3 regions of the Streptomyces sp. NPDC052043 genome follow, and region 2 is predicted to be linked to each of the others. Evidence: predicted binding sites of a transcription regulator. Region 2 holds the regulator's gene; each other region holds the start of a gene.

The links. Region 2 encodes HrcA, which represses chaperone genes, less so after heat shock. Its sites were predicted from a motif close to TTNGCACTCNGNNNNNCNGAGTGCNAA; they were not measured.
Region 1: the regulator HrcA is predicted to act here: its motif matches at 2,756-2,782, upstream of groES (co-chaperone GroES).
Region 3: the regulator HrcA is predicted to act here: its motif matches at 3,949-3,975, upstream of groL (chaperonin GroEL).

The regions. Positions count from the first base shown of each region.
Region 1 covers NZ_JBIUBT010000010.1:60,771-66,606, reverse strand. The annotation lists gene ACIHCX_RS24365 (methyltransferase domain-containing protein) at 1-1,002, opposite strand, end outside; gene ACIHCX_RS24360 (polysaccharide deacetylase family protein) at 985-1,722, shown strand; gene ACIHCX_RS24355 (polysaccharide deacetylase family protein) at 1,719-2,555, shown strand; gene groES (co-chaperone GroES) at 2,929-3,237, shown strand; gene groL (chaperonin GroEL) at 3,364-4,989, shown strand; gene ACIHCX_RS24340 (hypothetical protein) at 5,156-5,677, shown strand; gene ACIHCX_RS24335 (MBL fold metallo-hydrolase) at 5,747-5,836, shown strand, end outside.
Region 2 covers NZ_JBIUBT010000001.1:161,287-167,122, forward strand. The annotation lists gene hemW (radical SAM family heme chaperone HemW) at 1-461, shown strand, start outside; gene ACIHCX_RS00680 (DUF3097 domain-containing protein) at 522-1,277, opposite strand; gene ACIHCX_RS00685 (MBL fold metallo-hydrolase) at 1,476-2,207, opposite strand; gene hrcA (heat-inducible transcriptional repressor HrcA) at 2,465-3,481, shown strand; gene dnaJ (molecular chaperone DnaJ) at 3,482-4,621, shown strand; gene ACIHCX_RS00700 (nitronate monooxygenase) at 4,754-5,836, shown strand, end outside.
Region 3 covers NZ_JBIUBT010000015.1:131,085-136,920, reverse strand. The annotation lists gene ACIHCX_RS31495 (NADH:flavin oxidoreductase) at 1-251, opposite strand, end outside; gene ACIHCX_RS31490 (hypothetical protein) at 644-892, opposite strand; gene ACIHCX_RS31485 (Scr1 family TA system antitoxin-like transcriptional regulator) at 1,004-1,849, shown strand; gene ACIHCX_RS31480 (DUF397 domain-containing protein) at 1,833-2,096, shown strand; gene groL (chaperonin GroEL) at 2,200-3,822, opposite strand; gene ACIHCX_RS31470 (cold-shock protein) at 4,243-4,446, opposite strand; gene ACIHCX_RS31465 (MoaD/ThiS family protein) at 4,877-5,152, opposite strand; gene thrC (threonine synthase) at 5,149-5,836, opposite strand, start outside.

The DNA.
Region 1 (5,836 bases), on a different contig from region 2:
GAGTTCCCGGGCGACCTCGGCGACCAGGTGGGCGCGGATGACGGCGCCGTCGGGCTCGTACAGGTAGCGGCCCGGGGTGCGCACCGGGGGGTCGGGCAGGCCGCGGCCGCGCAGGGTGCGCGGGCCGGGCAGCAGGGTGGCCCGGATCAGGCCCGGCTCGGTGCCGAACCACAGCACCGCCTCCTTCACGTCCCCGCCGTCGGAGATCCACTCGGCCTCGGCCTGCGGCGGGACCACCTCGTGCGGGATGCCGGGGGCGATTTTCAGGGCCGCGCGGGGTGCCCGGAGCGCGGCATCGACGGCCCAGGACAGCGGCGGCGAGTACGCCTCGGGGTCGAAGATCCGGCCGCCACCCCGTCCTGCGCCCGCTCTGCGGGCCGGGTCCACGAACACCGCGTCGTACGGCGCCGTGTCGACCTCCGTGACGTCCGCCTCCCGCACTTCGATCAGGTCCGCCAGCCCCAGCGCCTCGGCGTTCGCGCGGGCCGCGGCGGCGGTCAGCGGGTCCCGGTCCACGGCGAGCACCCGGATCCCGGCGCGGGCCAAGGCGATCGCGTCGCCGCCGATCCCGCAGCACAGGTCCGCGACCGAGGCCACCCCCGACTCCCGCAGCCGGCCCGCCCGGTACGCCGCCACGCTCGCCCGCGTCGACTGCTCCACCCCGTTCGGCGTGAAGAACATCCGCCCCGCGTCCTCGGCCCCGAACTTCGCGGCCGCCCGCTGCCGCAGCCGGGCCTGGCCGAGCGCCGCCGACACCAGTTCGGCGGGGTGCTCACGGCGCAGCCGGGTGGCGACGGCGAGTTCGTCGGCGGGTCCGGTGCCGCGCACCTCGTCGAGGAGGGCGCGGCCCTCGGGGGTGAGCAGCGAGGCGAAGGCGTGGAGGTGGTCGTTCACCGGCTCATTGTGGGCCAGTCGGTGGACGGTGTGCCTCCGGCCGCGGTGTCGCCCCGGCTTCGGGGCGGTCGCCTGCGAGGATTCGGCACCATGGGAGTGGTGGTACAAAATGATAAAAATTACCCGGAAAGGTTCTTGATTCGCCGGCGGGTCCCGCTGGTCCCCCCGCAGCCGCCCAGGACGAAGCGGAAGGCCACCGCCCGCGCCGGCTTCGAGGTGAAACACCAGCGGGACTGGAACCTGCCCCCGGTCTTCACCACGGTCCCCACCAAGGACAAGGTCGTCTTCCTCACCATCGACGACGGAGCGGAGAAGGATCCGGAGTTCCTGCGGATGATGCGGGACCTGAAGATCCCTTACACGGCGTTCCTCACCGACGACCTCATCAGGAGCGACTACGGCTACTTCTGGAGGATGCAGGGCCAGGGGGTCACCCTCAACAACCACACCCTGCACCACCCCTACCTGCCGGGTCTGTCCTACGACCAGCAGAAGAGCGAGATCTGCGGCATGCAGGACATCATGGAGGAACGGTTCGGCAAGCGCCCGAGGATGTTCCGCCCGCCCTACGGCGACTACAACCAGGACACCCTGCGCGCCGCCAAGTCCTGCGGCATCGAGGACACGCCCATCTGGAACGAGGAGGTCGACGTCGACCACGGGGAGTTCCGCCAGGGCGACCAGCGGCTGCGGCACGGCGACATCGTGCTCACCCACTTCCGGGGCCGCCGCCAGTGGCACGGCACGATGGCCGACGACATGCGCCGGTTCCTGAACAGGGTCACGGCCGACGGGTACGCGGTGGCCCGGCTGGAGGACTACCTGTGAGACCGCGGCCCGCCCGGCCGTGGCAGCTGGCCGCGGCCCTGCTCACCGCCGCGCTGCTGGCCGGCTGTGCCACGTCCGTCGACCCCATCGAACGGCTCGGTCGCAAGGCGGCGCAGGGCGTACGACCGCCGAGCCCGTCGGCCGACCGGACCTACCGGCGCTGGGGACTCGAGGCGCCGCTGCCGGCGCCGCCGAAGCCGCCGGACCGTCCACCCCGGCCCGCAGGCGCCACCCCGCCCGCCGGACCGCCCGAGGTCGTGGACCGCGTCGCGACCTCCGACCCGGTCGTCTTCCTCACCTACGACGACGGCGCGGAGAAGGACCCGCGGTTCGTCGACATGGTCCGTGAACTGCGGCTGCCGGTCAGCATGTTCCTCACGGACAGCGTCGTCGGGCCGGGGTACGGGCACTTCGCGCGCCTGATGTCGGCCGGCGCGGACCTCCAGAACCACACCCTGGACCACCCCTCGCTGCGCGGCCTGCCCTACGGGGGACAGCGCGCCGAGATCTGCGGCCAGCGGGACAGGATCCGCTCCCGCTTCGGCGTCAGCCCCCGCCTCTTCCGCCCGCCCTACGGCAGGTACGACAGGACGACCCTGCGCGCCGCCGCCGACTGCGGGGTCTCGGCGGTGGTCCTGTGGCGCGGCGTCACGACCGACAACGGCCTGCGCTTCCGGCACGGCCCCCACGAACTGCGCGCCGGCGACATCCTCCTCGTCGCCTCGGGCGACGACGACCTCGACGGCCCGCCCCTGCGCGACCGCACGACCCGCCTGCTCCGCAGAATCCAGGAGAGCGGCCTGACGGTGGGCCGCCTGCAGGACTACCTCTGAGCTTTTCGGCCGAGTTCGGCATCAACAAGCCCGTCTGGGGGTCCCCCCTGCTCGAAGAGCTTGGGGGAGATTGAGGACAAGGCCGTTCAGGCCGAAGGAGGCCCTGGGGGCCAGCCCCCAGGGCCGGTCACCACAGCAGGGGGCACCTTGCACAGACGTGGGCAAAAAGCACCCCCCACCGCCGACGCGCCACGAGGCAATTGGCACTCCGCTTGACCGAGTGCTAACGACGGTCATAGTCTCAGGTCTGGCACTCCCCCCTGGAGAGTGCCAACACAGCGACGGGCAGGTCCGGCACCCGCGACGACGGATCGACCTGGTCGCCACCTCAGACAGTTAACCCCGTGAGATCTCCGAAGGGGGAGGTCGGATCGTGACGACCGCCAGCACCAAGGTTGCCATCAAGCCGCTCGAGGACCGCATCGTGGTCCAGCCGCTGGACGCCGAGCAGACCACGGCCTCTGGCCTGGTCATCCCGGACACTGCGAAGGAGAAGCCCCAGGAGGGCGTCGTCCTGGCTGTGGGCCCGGGCCGCTTCGAGGACGGCAACCGTCTTCCGCTCGACGTGAAGGTCGGCGACGTCGTGCTCTACAGCAAGTACGGCGGCACCGAGGTGAAGTACAACAACGAGGAGTACCTCGTCCTCTCGGCTCGCGACGTCCTCGCGATCATCGAGAAGTAGTTCACCCGCTTCTTCACGAAGCAGAGGCAATTCTGAGCTGCGCCCCTGGCCCCCCGCGACCGATAAGAAGCCGGGCGCCCGGGGCGCAGTGTCTTACCACCAGATTCCGAGAGGGCTCCCGCTGCCATGGCGAAGATCCTGAAGTTCGACGAGGACGCCCGTCGCGCCCTCGAGCGCGGCGTCAACAAGCTTGCCGACACGGTCAAGGTGACGATCGGCCCCAAGGGCCGCAACGTCGTCATCGACAAGAAGTTCGGCGCGCCCACCATCACCAACGACGGCGTCACCATCGCCCGCGAGGTCGAGATCGAGGACCCGTACGAGAACCTCGGCGCCCAGCTGGTGAAGGAGGTGGCGACCAAGACCAACGACATCGCGGGTGACGGCACCACCACCGCCACCGTGCTCGCCCAGGCGCTCGTGCGCGAGGGCCTGAAGAACGTCGCCGCGGGCGCCTCCCCGGCCGCGCTGAAGAAGGGCATCGACGCCGCGGTCAAGGCCGTCTCCGACGATCTGCACGCCTCGGCCCGCCCGATCGACGAGAAGTCCGACATCGCCGCCGTCGCCGGGCTGTCCGCCCAGGACCAGCAGGTCGGCGAGCTCATCGCCGAGGCGATGGACAAGGTCGGCAAGGACGGCGTCATCACCGTCGAGGAGTCCAACACCTTCGGTCTGGAGCTGGACTTCACCGAGGGCATGGCCTTCGACAAGGGCTACCTGTCCCCGTACTTCGTCACGGACCAGGAGCGTATGGAGGCCGTCCTCGACGACCCGTACATCCTGATCCACCAGGGCAAGATCTCCGCCATCGCGGACCTGCTCCCGCTCCTCGAGAAGATCATCCAGGCCAACGCCTCGAAGCCGCTGCTGATCATCGCCGAGGACGTCGACGGCGAGGCCCTGTCGACCCTGGTCGTCAACAAGATCCGCGGCACGTTCAACGCCGTGGCCGTCAAGGCCCCCGGCTTCGGCGACCGCCGCAAGGCGATGCTCCAGGACATGGCGGTCCTCACCGGCGCCACGGTCATCTCCGAGGAGGTCGGTCTCAAGGTCGACCAGGCCGGTCTTGACGTCCTCGGCTCCGCCCGCCGCGTCACCGTCACCAAGGACGACACCACGATCGTCGACGGCGCCGGCAACAAGGAGGACGTGGAGGGCCGCATCTCCCAGATCAAGGCCGAGATCGAGAACACCGACTCCGACTGGGACCGCGAGAAGCTCCAGGAGCGCCTCGCGAAGCTGGCCGGCGGCGTGTGCGTGATCAAGGTCGGCGCCGCCACCGAGGTGGAGCTGAAGGAGAAGAAGCACCGTCTGGAGGACGCCATCTCCGCGACCCGCGCCGCGGTCGAGGAGGGCATCGTCTCCGGTGGTGGCTCCGCGCTCGTCCACGCCGTGAAGGTCCTGGAGGGCAACCTCGACAAGACCGGCGACGAGGCCACGGGTGTCGCGGTCGTCCGCCGCGCCGCCGTCGAACCGCTGCGCTGGATCGCCGAGAACGCCGGCCTCGAGGGCTACGTCATCGTCTCCAAGGTGGCGGAGCTGGAGAAGGGCAGCGGCTACAACGCCGCCACCGGCGAGTACGGCGACCTGATCAAGGCCGGCGTCATCGACCCGGTCAAGGTCACCCGCTCCGCCCTGGAGAACGCCGCCTCCATCGCCTCCCTCCTGCTCACGACCGAGACCCTGGTCGTCGAGAAGAAGGAAGAGGAAGAGCCGGCCGCCGCGGGCCACGGCCACGGCCACGGCCACTGAGCGCTCCGCTGAGCTGAGCCGAACCACCGGTGCCCGGCGCCCCTACGGGGGCGCCGGGCACCGGTGCTTTGACGCCCGACGTCTGATTGACTTCCGCCGTGAACATAGGCATGGACATGGTGATCCGCATGCGCATGCGGGTGGACGCAGATTTCCGGCGGGGAGCATGACGGACGACCGCGACCACGCGGACCGTGTGTTCATCCGCAGCAGATGGGGCACCAACCGCTACGTCTACAACCCGCACAACCCCGTGGGCCGTGCCCTCATCGTCGGCACGTTGATCTTCGCCGTGTCCGCGATGTACCTCCTCTACCATCCGGACCTGCTCACGGACTCCGGCAAATGGAACGACGGCGAACTGCGGTCCGCCGTGGCCGCGGCGAGCGCGGAACTGTCACGTGACGCGTACCTCGGCCCCAGCAGCTTCACCCCCTTCGAGGACGTCCTGCGCGACACCATCGCCCAACACGGTCCCGGCACACGCGACACCCTGTCGGTCACCCGGGCCTCCCAGCGCCCGGAGCCCGACCTCCTCAACGGTGGCCCGGAACGAGCCGACTACACCGTCACGGCAGACGGCACGGACACCACCCTGTGCCTCAACGTGTTCGCCCTGAAACAGAAAATGGCCCTGGGCTACGACTCGATCGCGATCACCACGACGGACGGCGCCTGCGAACCTTAGAGGTACAGCTGCATCTGCTGTCGGCAGAGAGCGCCTGGACGACGGATGACGGGCCGTCAGAATCACGGCATGAGGAAGAACATGCCCGTGCGCCGAATGGACCTGGGGTACTTCATCCGGCCCGCAGTCGAGACGGAGACCCCGCACCCGCGAGTGGAG
Region 2 (5,836 bases):
TGATCGCCGAGGAGACCCTGTCCGCAGCGGGCTTCGAGTGGTACGAGGTGTCCAACTGGGCCACCTCGGAAGCCGGCCGCTGCCTGCACAACGAGCTGTACTGGCGTGGCGCCGACTGGTGGGGCGCGGGTCCCGGCGCGCACAGCCACGTGGGGGGCGTGCGCTGGTGGAACGTGAAGCATCCGGGTGCGTACGCGGCGGCCCTGGCGGCCGGCCGCTCCCCGGGCGCCGGCCGGGAACTCCTCACCGAGGAGGACCGCCGGGTGGAGCGCATCCTGCTGGAACTGCGGCTGCGGGAGGGCGTCCCGCTGGACCTGCTGCGCCCGGACGGTCTGACCGCGTCCCGGCGCGCGCTGTCCGACGGGCTGCTCCAGGAGGCGCCGTACGAGGCGGGCCGCGCCGTGCTCACCCTGCGGGGCAGGCTGCTGGCCGACGCGGTGGTGCGGGACCTCGTGGACTGAGGCGGAGGCACCCGGCGCCGGCCCCGCGGGCCCGCGAGCCCGGGAGGACCTCCGCCGTGGTTACTCGGGCTGGGCGGTGACGAAGTCGATCAGCTGCTCGACCCGGCCCAGCAGCTCCGGCTCCAGGTCCCGGTACGACCGGACGCGCGACAGGATCTGCTGCCAGGCCGCGCCCGTGTTGTCCGGCCAGCCCAGGGCGCGGCACACACCCGTCTTCCAGTCCTGGCCGCGGGGGACGCGGGGCCAGGACCCGATCCCGAGCGAGGACGGCTTCACGGCCTCCCAGACGTCGATGTACGGGTGGCCGACCACCAGGGCGTGCTCGCTGGTCACCGACTCGGCGATGCGCCACTCCTTGCTGCCGGGGACCAGGTGGTCCACGAGGACCCCGAGGCGGGCGTCCGGACCGGGCGCGAACGCCTCGACGACCGCCGGCAGGTCGTCGACGCCCTCCAGGTACTCCACGACCACGCCCTCGACGCGCAGGTCGTCGCCCCACACCTTCTCGACCAGTTCGGCGTCGTGCCGGCCCTCGACGTAGATGCGCCCGGCGCGGGCCACGCGCGCGCGTGCCTCGGGCACGGCGACCGAACCGGATGCCGTACGGGTGGGCCGTACCGGGCCGGACGACGGCCTCACCAGGGTGACCACCCGGCCCTCCAGCAGGAAGCCGCCGGGCGCGAGCGGGAACACCCGGTGCTTGCCGAAGCGGTCCTCCAGCGTCACCGTGCCCGCCTCGCAGCGGATCACCGCCCCGCAGAAGCCGGTCTCGGGCTCCTCCACCACCAGACCCGGGCCGGCGGGAACCTCCGGCACGGTCCGGGGCTTCTTCCAGGGGGGAGTGAGATCGGGTGAGTACACGCGGGGGTGCGGGCCCGAAGGGCCCTCGTTGGAAGGGCGGTGGTGGGAGACGGGTGGGCGGGGGTGCGGGCCCGAAGGGCCCTCGTCGGAAGGGCGGTGGTGGGAGACGGGTGGGCGCATTCGAGTGACGATATGGACAGGGCCCGGGTCCGATCAGCGCGACACGCCGAAGCGCGCGGCCAGCGCGTCCCGCTGGGCGCGGACGAAGGCGGTGTCCACCACCGCTCCGTGGCCGGGTACGTACAGCGCGTCCTCGCCGCCGAGGGCCAGCAGCCGGTCGAGGGCGGCGGGCCACCGGGACGGCACGGCGTCCGGACCCGCCTGGGGTTCGCCGGACTCCTCGACCAGGTCGCCGCAGAACACCACGGTCGGGTCGCCCGGCACCACCACCGCGAGGTCGTGCGGGGAGTGCGCCGCACCCATGTTCGCCAGCAGCACCTCCCGCCCGCCGCCGAGCCGGAGGGTGAGCCGGTCGCGGACCTCGCGGCCGGGCCGTACCAGGACGGCCGCCGCCTCCTCGGCCTCCCCGGCGTCCAGCCCCTGGCGCACCGCGTCCTCGCGCAGCTCCTCGCGCTCGCCGCTGTCTCCGAACACCGCGTTCGCGCCCTCGGCGGCGAAGATCTCCGCGCCGGCGAACTCCGCCGCCCCGAAGACGTGGTCGAAGTGGGCGTGGGTGAGCGCGAGATGTGTCACATCACCACCGGCGAGCGCCCGCGCCCACGCACGCAGCCGTGCGCCCTCCGCGCGGCTCGAACCCGCGTCGACCAGCAGCGCGGCGCCCTCCCCGACCACCAGCCCGGTCGTGCAGTCCCACACGGGAAGACGGCAGCGTCCGACCCCGTCCGCCAGCGGTTCCCAGCCCGGCTCTTTCCCCATCACGGTCACGGTCGCGTTGATACCACGGTCGTGGTCACGGCCACAGGGTGACGCCAAGGTCTCAAGGGGAGGGGTGACGGCAGGGCCCCAAGAGAGGCGACATCCCGGCCGATCCCGGGTGATCCCGGTCCCGACCTCGCAGGCTGTCGCGGCCCGGCCTTGCCGGGGGCGTACCCGGCGGCCGTACACTGGGCCGGGTAGAGCTGGCACTCCTATGCGCAGAGTGCCAGGCGGGTGGCCGAGGAACGACCCTGGAGGTGTGCGCGATGCTCAGCGAGCGGCGGCTTCAGGTGTTGCGCGCCATCGTCCAGGACTACGTCGGCACCGAGGAGCCGGTGGGTTCCAAGGCCCTCACCGAGCGGCACAGCCTGGGCGTCTCACCGGCCACGGTCCGCAACGACATGGCGGCCCTGGAGGACGAGGGCTTCATCGCCCAGCCGCACACCAGTGCCGGCCGTATCCCCACCGACAAGGGGTACCGCCTGTTCGTCGACAAGCTGGCCGAGGTCAAGCCGATGACCGCGCCCGAGCGGCGCGCCATTCACCACTTCCTCGACGGCGCCGTCGACCTCGACGACGTGGTGGCCCGCACGGTGCGGCTGCTCGCGCAGCTGACCCGGCAGGTCGCCGTCGTGCAGTACCCGTCGCTGACCCGTTCGACCGTGCGGCACGTGGAACTGCTGGCGCTCGCGCCCGCACGCGTGATGCTCGTGCTGATCACGGACACCGGCCGGGTCGAGCAGCGGATGATCGACTGCCCGGCGCCCTTCGGGGAGACCTCCCTGGCCGACCTGCGGGCGCGGCTGAACAGCCGGGTCGCGGGCCGCCGGTTCACGGACGTCCCGCACCTCGTCGAGGACCTGCCCGACGGCTTCGACGTCGAGGACCGGGGCACCGTCGCGACCGTGCTGTCCACCCTGCTGGAAACGCTCGTCGAGGAGAACGAGGAGCGGCTGGTCATCGGCGGCACGGCCAACCTCACCCGCTTCGCGCACGACTTCCCGCTCACGATCCGGCCCGTACTGGAGGCGCTGGAGGAGCAGGTCGTGCTGCTGAGGCTGCTCGGTGAGACGCAGAATCCGGGCATGACCGTGCGCATCGGTCACGAGAACGCCCATGAAGGACTCAACTCCACGTCCATCGTGTCGGTCGGCTACGGTTCGGGCGGCGAGGCAGTGGCCAAGCTCGGCGTGGTCGGACCGACCCGCATGGATTACCCGGGAACGATGGGAGCGGTACGCGCAGTGGCACGGTACGTCGGACAGATCCTGGCGGAGTCTTAGGTGGCCACGGACTACTACGCCGTACTCGGCGTACGCCGCGACGCGTCGCAGGACGAGATCAAGAAGGCGTTCCGCCGGCTCGCCCGCGAGCTGCACCCGGACGTCAATCCCGATCCCAAGACGCAGGAGCGGTTCAAGGAGATCAACGCCGCCTACGAGGTGCTCTCCGACCCGCAGAAGAAGCAGGTCTACGATCTCGGTGGCGACCCCCTCTCGCAGTCCGGCGGGGGCGGCGCGGGCGGCTTCGGAGCCGGCGGTTCCTTCGGGAACTTCTCCGACATCATGGACGCCTTCTTCGGCACGGCGTCGCAGCGCGGACCGCGCTCGCGCACGCGCCGGGGCCAGGACGCGATGATCCGGCTCGAGGTCGAGCTGGACGAGGCGGCCTTCGGCACCACGAAGGACATCCAGGTCGACACGGCCGTCGTCTGCAACACGTGCAGCGGCGAGGGCGCGGCCCCGGGCACCACCGCGCAGACGTGCGACATGTGCCGCGGCCGGGGTGAGGTCTCGCAGGTCACCCGGTCCTTCCTGGGCCAGGTCATGACGTCGCGCCCCTGCCCCCAGTGCCAGGGCTTCGGCACGGTGGTGCCCACCCCGTGCCCGGAGTGCGCCGGCGACGGCCGCATCCGCGCCCGCCGCACCCTGACCGTGAAGATCCCGGCCGGTGTCGACAACGGCACGCGCATCCAGCTCGCGGGTGAGGGCGAGGTCGGCCCCGGCGGCGGTCCGGCCGGTGACCTGTACGTCGAGATCCACGAGCTGCCGCACTCGACCTTCCAGCGGCGCGGCGACGACCTGCACTGCACGGTCACCATCCCGATGACCGCGGCGTCCCTCGGCACCAAGGTGCCGCTGGAGACCCTGGACGGCCTGGAGGAGGTCGACATCCGCCCGGGCACCCAGTCCGGCCAGTCGATCCCGCTGCACGGCCGGGGCGTCACGCACCTGCGCGGCGGCGGCCGGGGCGACCTCATCGTGCACGTCGAGGTCCAGACCCCGACCAAGCTCGACCCCGAGCAGGAACGCCTGCTGCGCGAGCTGTCCAAGCTGCGCGGCGAGGAACGCCCACTGGGCCAGTTCCAGCCGGGGCAGCAGGGCTTGTTCTCGCGGCTGAAGGACGCGTTCAACGGGCGCTGACGCGGGGCTGGGGTCTGCCGAGGGCCCGGGGGGTCGTCCTCCGGGCAGGTGCGGCTTGGAGGGGATTCCTCCGGCATATGCCGGAGGTCGCCCGGATGTGGACTCGTCCGGAGGACGTGACAACATGCCGTCATGTCCTCCGCACTGACCGATCTCTTCCCGCACCCGATCGTGCAGGCGCCGATGGCGGGCGGTCCCGCGGTGCCGCCGCTCGCCGCGGCGGTGTCCGATGCCGGCGGACTCGGGTTCCTCGCCGCCGGCTACAAGACCGCCGACGGCATGTACCAGGAGATCAAGCAGCTGCGCGGACTGACCGGCCGCCCCTTCGGCGTCAACGTGTTCATGCCGCAGCCGGAGAGCGCCGAGACCGCCGCCGTCGACCTCTACGCCCACCAGCTCGCCGGCGAGTCCAGCTGGTACGAGACCGAGCTCGGCGACCCGGAGTCCGGACGCGACGACGGCTACGACGCCAAGCTCGCCGTGCTCCTGGAGGACCCGGTGCCGGTGGTCTCCTTCCACTTCGGCGTGCCGGCCCACGAGGTCGTGGACTCCCTGCACCGGGTCGGCACCTTCGTCCTCGCCACCGCCACCACCGTCGAGGAGGCGCTCGCCGTGGACCGGTCGGGCGCGGACGCGGTGATCGCCCAGGGCGTGGAGGCCGGCGGCCACCAGGGCACCCACCGCGACGTGCCGGAGCAGGACGGCGCCGGGATCGGCGTGCTCTCGCTCGTCGCCCAGATCCGTGAGGCGGTCGGCCTGCCGATCATCGCCACGGGCGGCATCATGCGCGGCAGCCAGATCGCCGCCGTGCTCGCGGCGGGCGCCGGCGCGGCCCAGCTCGGCACCGCCTTCCTGGCCACCCCCGAATCCGGCGCGCACGACCGGCACAAGCAGGCGCTGACCGACCCGGTGTTCCCGCGTACGGAGCTGACCCGGGCGTTCTCCGGGCGGCCGGCCCGCGGGCTGGTCAACCGTTTCCTGCGGGAGCACGGCCCGTACGCCCCCGCCGCCTACCCGGAGGTCCACCACCTCACCGCCCCACTGCGCAAGGCGGCCGCCAAGGCGAAGGACGCGCAGGGCATGGCCCTGTGGGCGGGCCAGGGCCACCGGATGGCCCGCGACCTGCCCGCCGGGCGACTGGTGGAGGTGCTGGTCGCCGAACTCGACGAGGCACGGGCGGCGCTGGTGGCCGGACCGGCGGCAGGAGGTGACGCA
Region 3 (5,836 bases), on a different contig from region 2:
CTCTGCCCGGCCGAGTCGTGCCCCACGTACGTGCCCTCGGTGACGATCAGGCCGACACCGGCGGCGGCACGGCGGGCGTAGTACGACCGCACGTCCTCCCCCGGGACCCCGCCCGGCGAGAACATGCGGGTCATCGGCGCCATCGCGATCCGGTTGGGGACGGTGAGGCCGTTGAGCGTGACGGGACGGGAGAGGATCTCGGCCGCGCGGGAGGCGTACTCGCCGGCGGACTCGGAAGCGGTGACGGTCACGTGGGGGACTCCTCGACGTCATGGTCGGTACCGGACGGTGTGCGCACACGCGCGCATGCGCCGCGCAGCGCACTGGCCTCAACCGGCCCGCCCACCACGGCATTCCACCGCCGCCCCCGCCTGTGATCCGGAACACGCCCAGCCCTCACGGCGGTCCGGACGGCCCCCGTAGGTGTGCGTGGCGCGCGTCCCGGTTCAGCCGCCGCACGCGCTCCCGCAGGATCTCGGCCGGATCCGCCTCCCCCAGCTCTCCGGCCGGACAGTCCCATTCGCGCCCGCCACCCACCGGCCGCAGCTGCACGTAGCCTCCCTCGCACCCCATGACCTCACCGATCCGCCCGTCCCGTCCCGTCCGTCGACCGCGTACGCCCCGACCGCAGGCGTCTCCCCGCTCACGCGTCACCGCCCCGCACCCGCGCCCCCGCCCGCAGGGCGTCGGCCAGCCGCGAGGCCGCGTCCAGGTTGCAGCGGCCCAGGTCCACCAGGGCGTACGGGGCGCCGTGCGCGCCCGTCACCGGGTCGATCCGCAACGACGGCAGGACGATCCCCACGTCGTGCAGGGCCGCGCGCAGCCGCTCCACCGCCTCCTCGGCCGTCCGCGCGGGCCGGTCGCCCGCTGCGTTCTCGGTCGTCTCGTCCACGTCGATCCCTCCACGCTGAGTGTTCGCGTTCACCACACAGAGTGGTCACCAAGGTCCTAACCTGCCAGGGACGGCGTTCAAACAACCGCTCCTGTGTGACAGGGAGTCGCCATGCCAGGACCGAAGGACCTCGACCCGTCCTCCTCACCGCGCGCCCTGCTGGGCGCCGAACTCCGCCACGCACGCGAGAAGAAGGGCCTCAGCCAGGCCGAACTGGGCGAACCGCTCTTCGTCAGCGGCTCGTTCATCGGCCAGCTGGAGGCGGGCACGCGGCGCCTGCACCTCGAATACGCCGTCCAGATAGACGAGATCCTCGGCACGAACGGCTTCTTCGCCCGCAACTGCACGGCCCTCGCCAAGTCGAAGTATCCCGACCACTTCGCGGAGGCAGCGGAGGCGGAGGCGATCGCGACGGGGATCAGGCAGTACGCGCAGCTCCTGATCCCGGGACTGTTGCAGACGAAGGCGTACGCGGAGGCGGTGTTCCGCGCGTACAGGCCGACAGCGCCGGACTCCGAGATCGACGAGCTGGTCACCACCCGCCTCGAACGCGCGCATCTCCTCGACGATCCAACAACGCCGTTGTTGTGGGCGATCCTCGACGAGGCGGCGCTGCGGCGGGCGGTCGGAGGCAAGGCGGTGATGGCGGAGGCGCTGCGGCACGTGGCGGATCTGGCCCGCAGACACCGGATCATCGCGCAGGTGCTGCCGTTTGACGCCGGGGCACATGCGGCAATGGAGGGCTCTTTGAAACTCATGGAGTTCGACGACGCACCGCCGCTCTCCTTCGTGGACGCACCGGACATGGGGAAGCTGCTGGACGACCCGGCCACGGTCGCCCGCCACACCCTGATGTTCAGCCTCCTCCAGGCCGCGGCACTCTCGCCTCAAGACTCCCTGGCCCTGCTGGAGTCGGTGGCGCAGGATTACGGGCATGGAGATGAACACCACCCGTGAGTACGACCTGAGTACGGCCACCTGGTTCAAGTCCAGCTACAGCGGCGGCAGCGGCGGCGACTGCCTGGAAGTCGCCCGCTGGCGCAAGTCGACGTACAGCGGCGGCCAGGGCGGCGACTGTCTGGAGGTCGCCGACGGCCACCCCGCCGTCGTCCCCGTCCGGGACTCCAAGAACGCGCTCGGCCCGAAGCTCGTGTTCCGGGCCGAGGCGTGGTCCGCGTTCGTGGAGAACGTGAAGCGCGGCTGACCCACACCCGGCCCGAGGCGAGCACGCCCGAGGGCGGCACCCCCTGTCGAACAGGGAGTGCCGCCCTCGGTGTGTGTCGGACGGGTCCGATCCTCGGGGAGGATCAGAAGTCCATGTCACCGCCCGGCATGCCGCCGCCGGCCGGCGCGGCGGCCTTCTCCGGCTTGTCGGCGATGACGGCCTCGGTGGTGAGGAACAGCGCGGCGATGGAGGCGGCGTTCTGCAGCGCGGAACGGGTCACCTTCGCCGGGTCGATGATGCCCTCGGCGACCAGGTCGACGTACTCACCGGTCGCGGCGTTCAGGCCGTGGCCCGGGGTGAGGTTGCGGACCTTCTCCACCACGACGCCGCCCTCGAGGCCGGCGTTGACGGCGATCTGCTTGAGCGGGGCCTCCAGGGCGAGCTTCACGGCCTGCGCGCCGGTCGCCTCGTCACCCTCGAGCTCCAGCTTCTCGAAGACGCTGGTGGTCTGGAGCAGGGCCACGCCACCACCGGCGACGATGCCCTCCTCGACGGCTGCCTTGGCGTTGCGCACGGCGTCCTCGATGCGGTGCTTGCGCTCCTTGAGCTCCACCTCGGTGGCAGCACCGGCCTTGATGACCGCGACGCCGCCGGCGAGCTTGGCCAGGCGCTCCTGGAGCTTCTCGCGGTCGTAGTCGGAGTCGCTGTTCTCGATCTCGGCGCGGATCTGGTTCACGCGGCCCGCGACCTGGTCGGCGGAGCCGGCACCGTCGACGATGGTGGTCTCGTCCTTGGTGATGACGACCTTGCGAGCGCGGCCCAGGAGGTCCAGGGACGCGTTCTCCAGCTTGAGGCCGACCTCCTCGGAGATGACCTCGCCGCCCGTGAGGATGGCGATGTCGCCGAGCATGGCCTTGCGGCGGTCGCCGAAGCCCGGGGCCTTGACGGCGACGGACTTGAAGGTGCCGCGGATCTTGTTGACGACCAGGGTCGACAGGGCCTCGCCCTCGACGTCCTCGGCGATGATCAGCAGCGGCTTGCCCGACTGCATGACCTTCTCCAGGAGCGGGAGCAGGTCCTTGACCGAGGAGATCTTGGAGTTGGCGATGAGGATGTACGGGTCCTCGAGCGACGCCTCCATGCGCTCCATGTCGGTCGCGAAGTAGGCGGAGATGTAGCCCTTGTCGAAGCGCATGCCCTCGGTGAGCTCGAGCTCGAGACCGAAGGTCTGCGACTCCTCGACGGTGATGACGCCTTCCTTGCCGACCTTGTCCATGGCCTCGGCGATCAGCTCGCCGATCTGGGTGTCGGCGGCGGAGATGGAGGCGGTGGAGGCGATCTGCTCCTTGGTCTCGACCTCCTTGGCCTGGTCGAGCAGGGCGGCGGAGACGGCCTCGACGGCCTTCTCGATACCGCGCTTCAGGGCCATCGGGTTGGCACCGGCGGCGACGTTGCGCAGGCCTTCCTTGACCAGGGCCTGGGCGAGCACGGTCGCGGTGGTCGTACCGTCACCGGCGACGTCGTCCGTCTTCTTGGCGACTTCCTTGACCAGCTCGGCGCCGATCTTCTCGTACGGGTCCTCGAGCTCGATCTCCTTGGCGATGGAGACACCGTCGTTGGTGATCGTGGGGGCGCCCCACTTCTTCTCGAGGACGACGTTGCGGCCCTTGGGGCCGAGGGTCACCTTGACGGCGTCCGCGAGCTGGTTCATGCCGCGCTCGAGGCCTCGCCGCGCCTCCTCGTCGAACGCGATGATCTTGGCCATGTGAAGTGGTCCCTCCAGGACTGGGGGTGATTCCTTCGGACCGCGCCCGCGCCCGCGACGGACGGCTCGCCGACCAGTGGTTCCTTGCCCCACCCGGCCTGCGGGCCTCACCGACCCGGTCCTTCGTTGTCACTCTCACCTTCAGAGTGCTAACGCCAATGATTAGCACTCGACCCCTTCGAGTGCAAGCGCCTTCGGGGTCGGGCGGGGAGACTCAGCCGGGCGCGAACACGGACATGGCGGGCCGCCGCAGGGGCGCGCGGTGCGCGGACTCGGGCGTGGCGGGCCGTACGCACGCGTGGCCGTGCGGGCGCGTGGCCATGCGGACGTCCGGCGCGCGGGCACGGCGAAGGGCCCGCACCCCGGCAGCGGAGGTGCGGGCCCTTCCGAAGAAGAACGTCGTTGCGGTGGTCGCGCGATTCAGGCCGAGAGGCGGACCATGTCGGCCTGCGGACCCTTCTGACCCTGCGAGATCTCGAACTCGACCCGCTGGCCCTCTTCCAGCGTGCGGTAGCCGTCCATCTGGATCGCGCTGTAGTGGACGAAAACGTCCGCACCACCGTCGACCGCGATGAAGCCGTACCCCTTCTCCGCGTTGAACCACTTGACGGTGCCCTGAGCCATGCCCAACTCCCCTATTACTGGCCCTTGCACAGATCCACACTTCGCGGACCCGGGTCAGACCTCACCCCCCGTGGATCGGGGGCGTGCGCCGGAACGCGTCGACCGCGGCTGAATGTATCTGTCCAACTGCCGTCTGCAACAGGTCAATCGGACGAGAAATCTGGACGCACAGGGTCCGGAATATGGGAAGAATTCACGTGAACTCAGGGCAAGTCGGGCCTCATAAACAAGGCAAATGCCGCAAAAAGCTCGCAGAGTTTGGCTACTTCTTACCGGGTCCGCGGCAGGAATCCATGGCCCCGGATTCCGAGTTCGAGGGCGCGTTCCCCAACTCTACCGCGCTCAATCACACAGAATTGCCCCCTCCGCTTCTCTCACGGAAGGGGCAACTCGGTGAACTCTGCGTGACCGCAATGACCGAAGGTGATGATCAGCCGCCGGCGACCGCCGGGATGATCGAGACGCCCGCGCCGTCCGGGGTGGCCGTCTCGAGCCCCTGCTCGAACCGGACGTCGTCGTCGTTGACGTAGACGTTGACGAAGCGGCGCAGCTTGCCCTGGTCGTCCAGGACCCGTGCGGCGATGCCCGTGTGGTTCTTCTCCAGGTCCGAGATGACGTCGGCCAGGGTCGCGCCCTCGGCGTCCACCTCGGCCCGGCCGCCGGTGTAGGTGCGCAGGATGGTGGGGATGCGAACGGTCACGCTCATGCCAGGCCAGCCTCTCGGAAGGAGTCCAGGGTCGGACGGATCGTCGCGGTCAGGCCGGTACCGGCCACCGCGTCCAGTGTCTTGAGTCCGTCGCCGGTGTTGAGGACGACGGTGGTCTTCGTCGGGTCGAGGACGCCGTTCTCGACCAGCTTCTTCGTCACGCCGACCGTCACCCCGCCCGCGGTCTCGGCGAAGATGCCCTCGGTCCGCGCCAGCAGCCTGATCGCGTCGACGATCTGCTCGTCGGTCACGTCCTCCACCGCGCCGCCGGTGCGGCGCGCGATGTCCAGGACGTACGGGCCGTCGGCCGGGTTGCCGATGGCCAGGGACTTGGCGATCGTGTCCGGCTTCTGCGGGCGCACGACGTCGTGTCCTGCCTTGAAGGCGGTGGACACCGGCGAGCAGCCCTCGGCCTGGGCGCCGAAGATCTTGTACGGCCTGTCCTCGACCAGCCCGAGCTCGATCAGCTCCCGCAGACCCTTGTCGATCTTGGTGAGCTGGGAGCCGGACGCGATCGGCACGACGATCTGGTCCGGCAGCCGCCAGCCGAGCTGCTCGCAGATCTCGTACGCCAGCGTCTTGGAGCCCTCGGCGTAGTACGGCCGCAGGTTGACGTTGACGAAGCCCCAGCCCTCGCCGGCCGGATCGCCGATCAGTTCGGAGCAGAAACGGTTGACGTCGTCG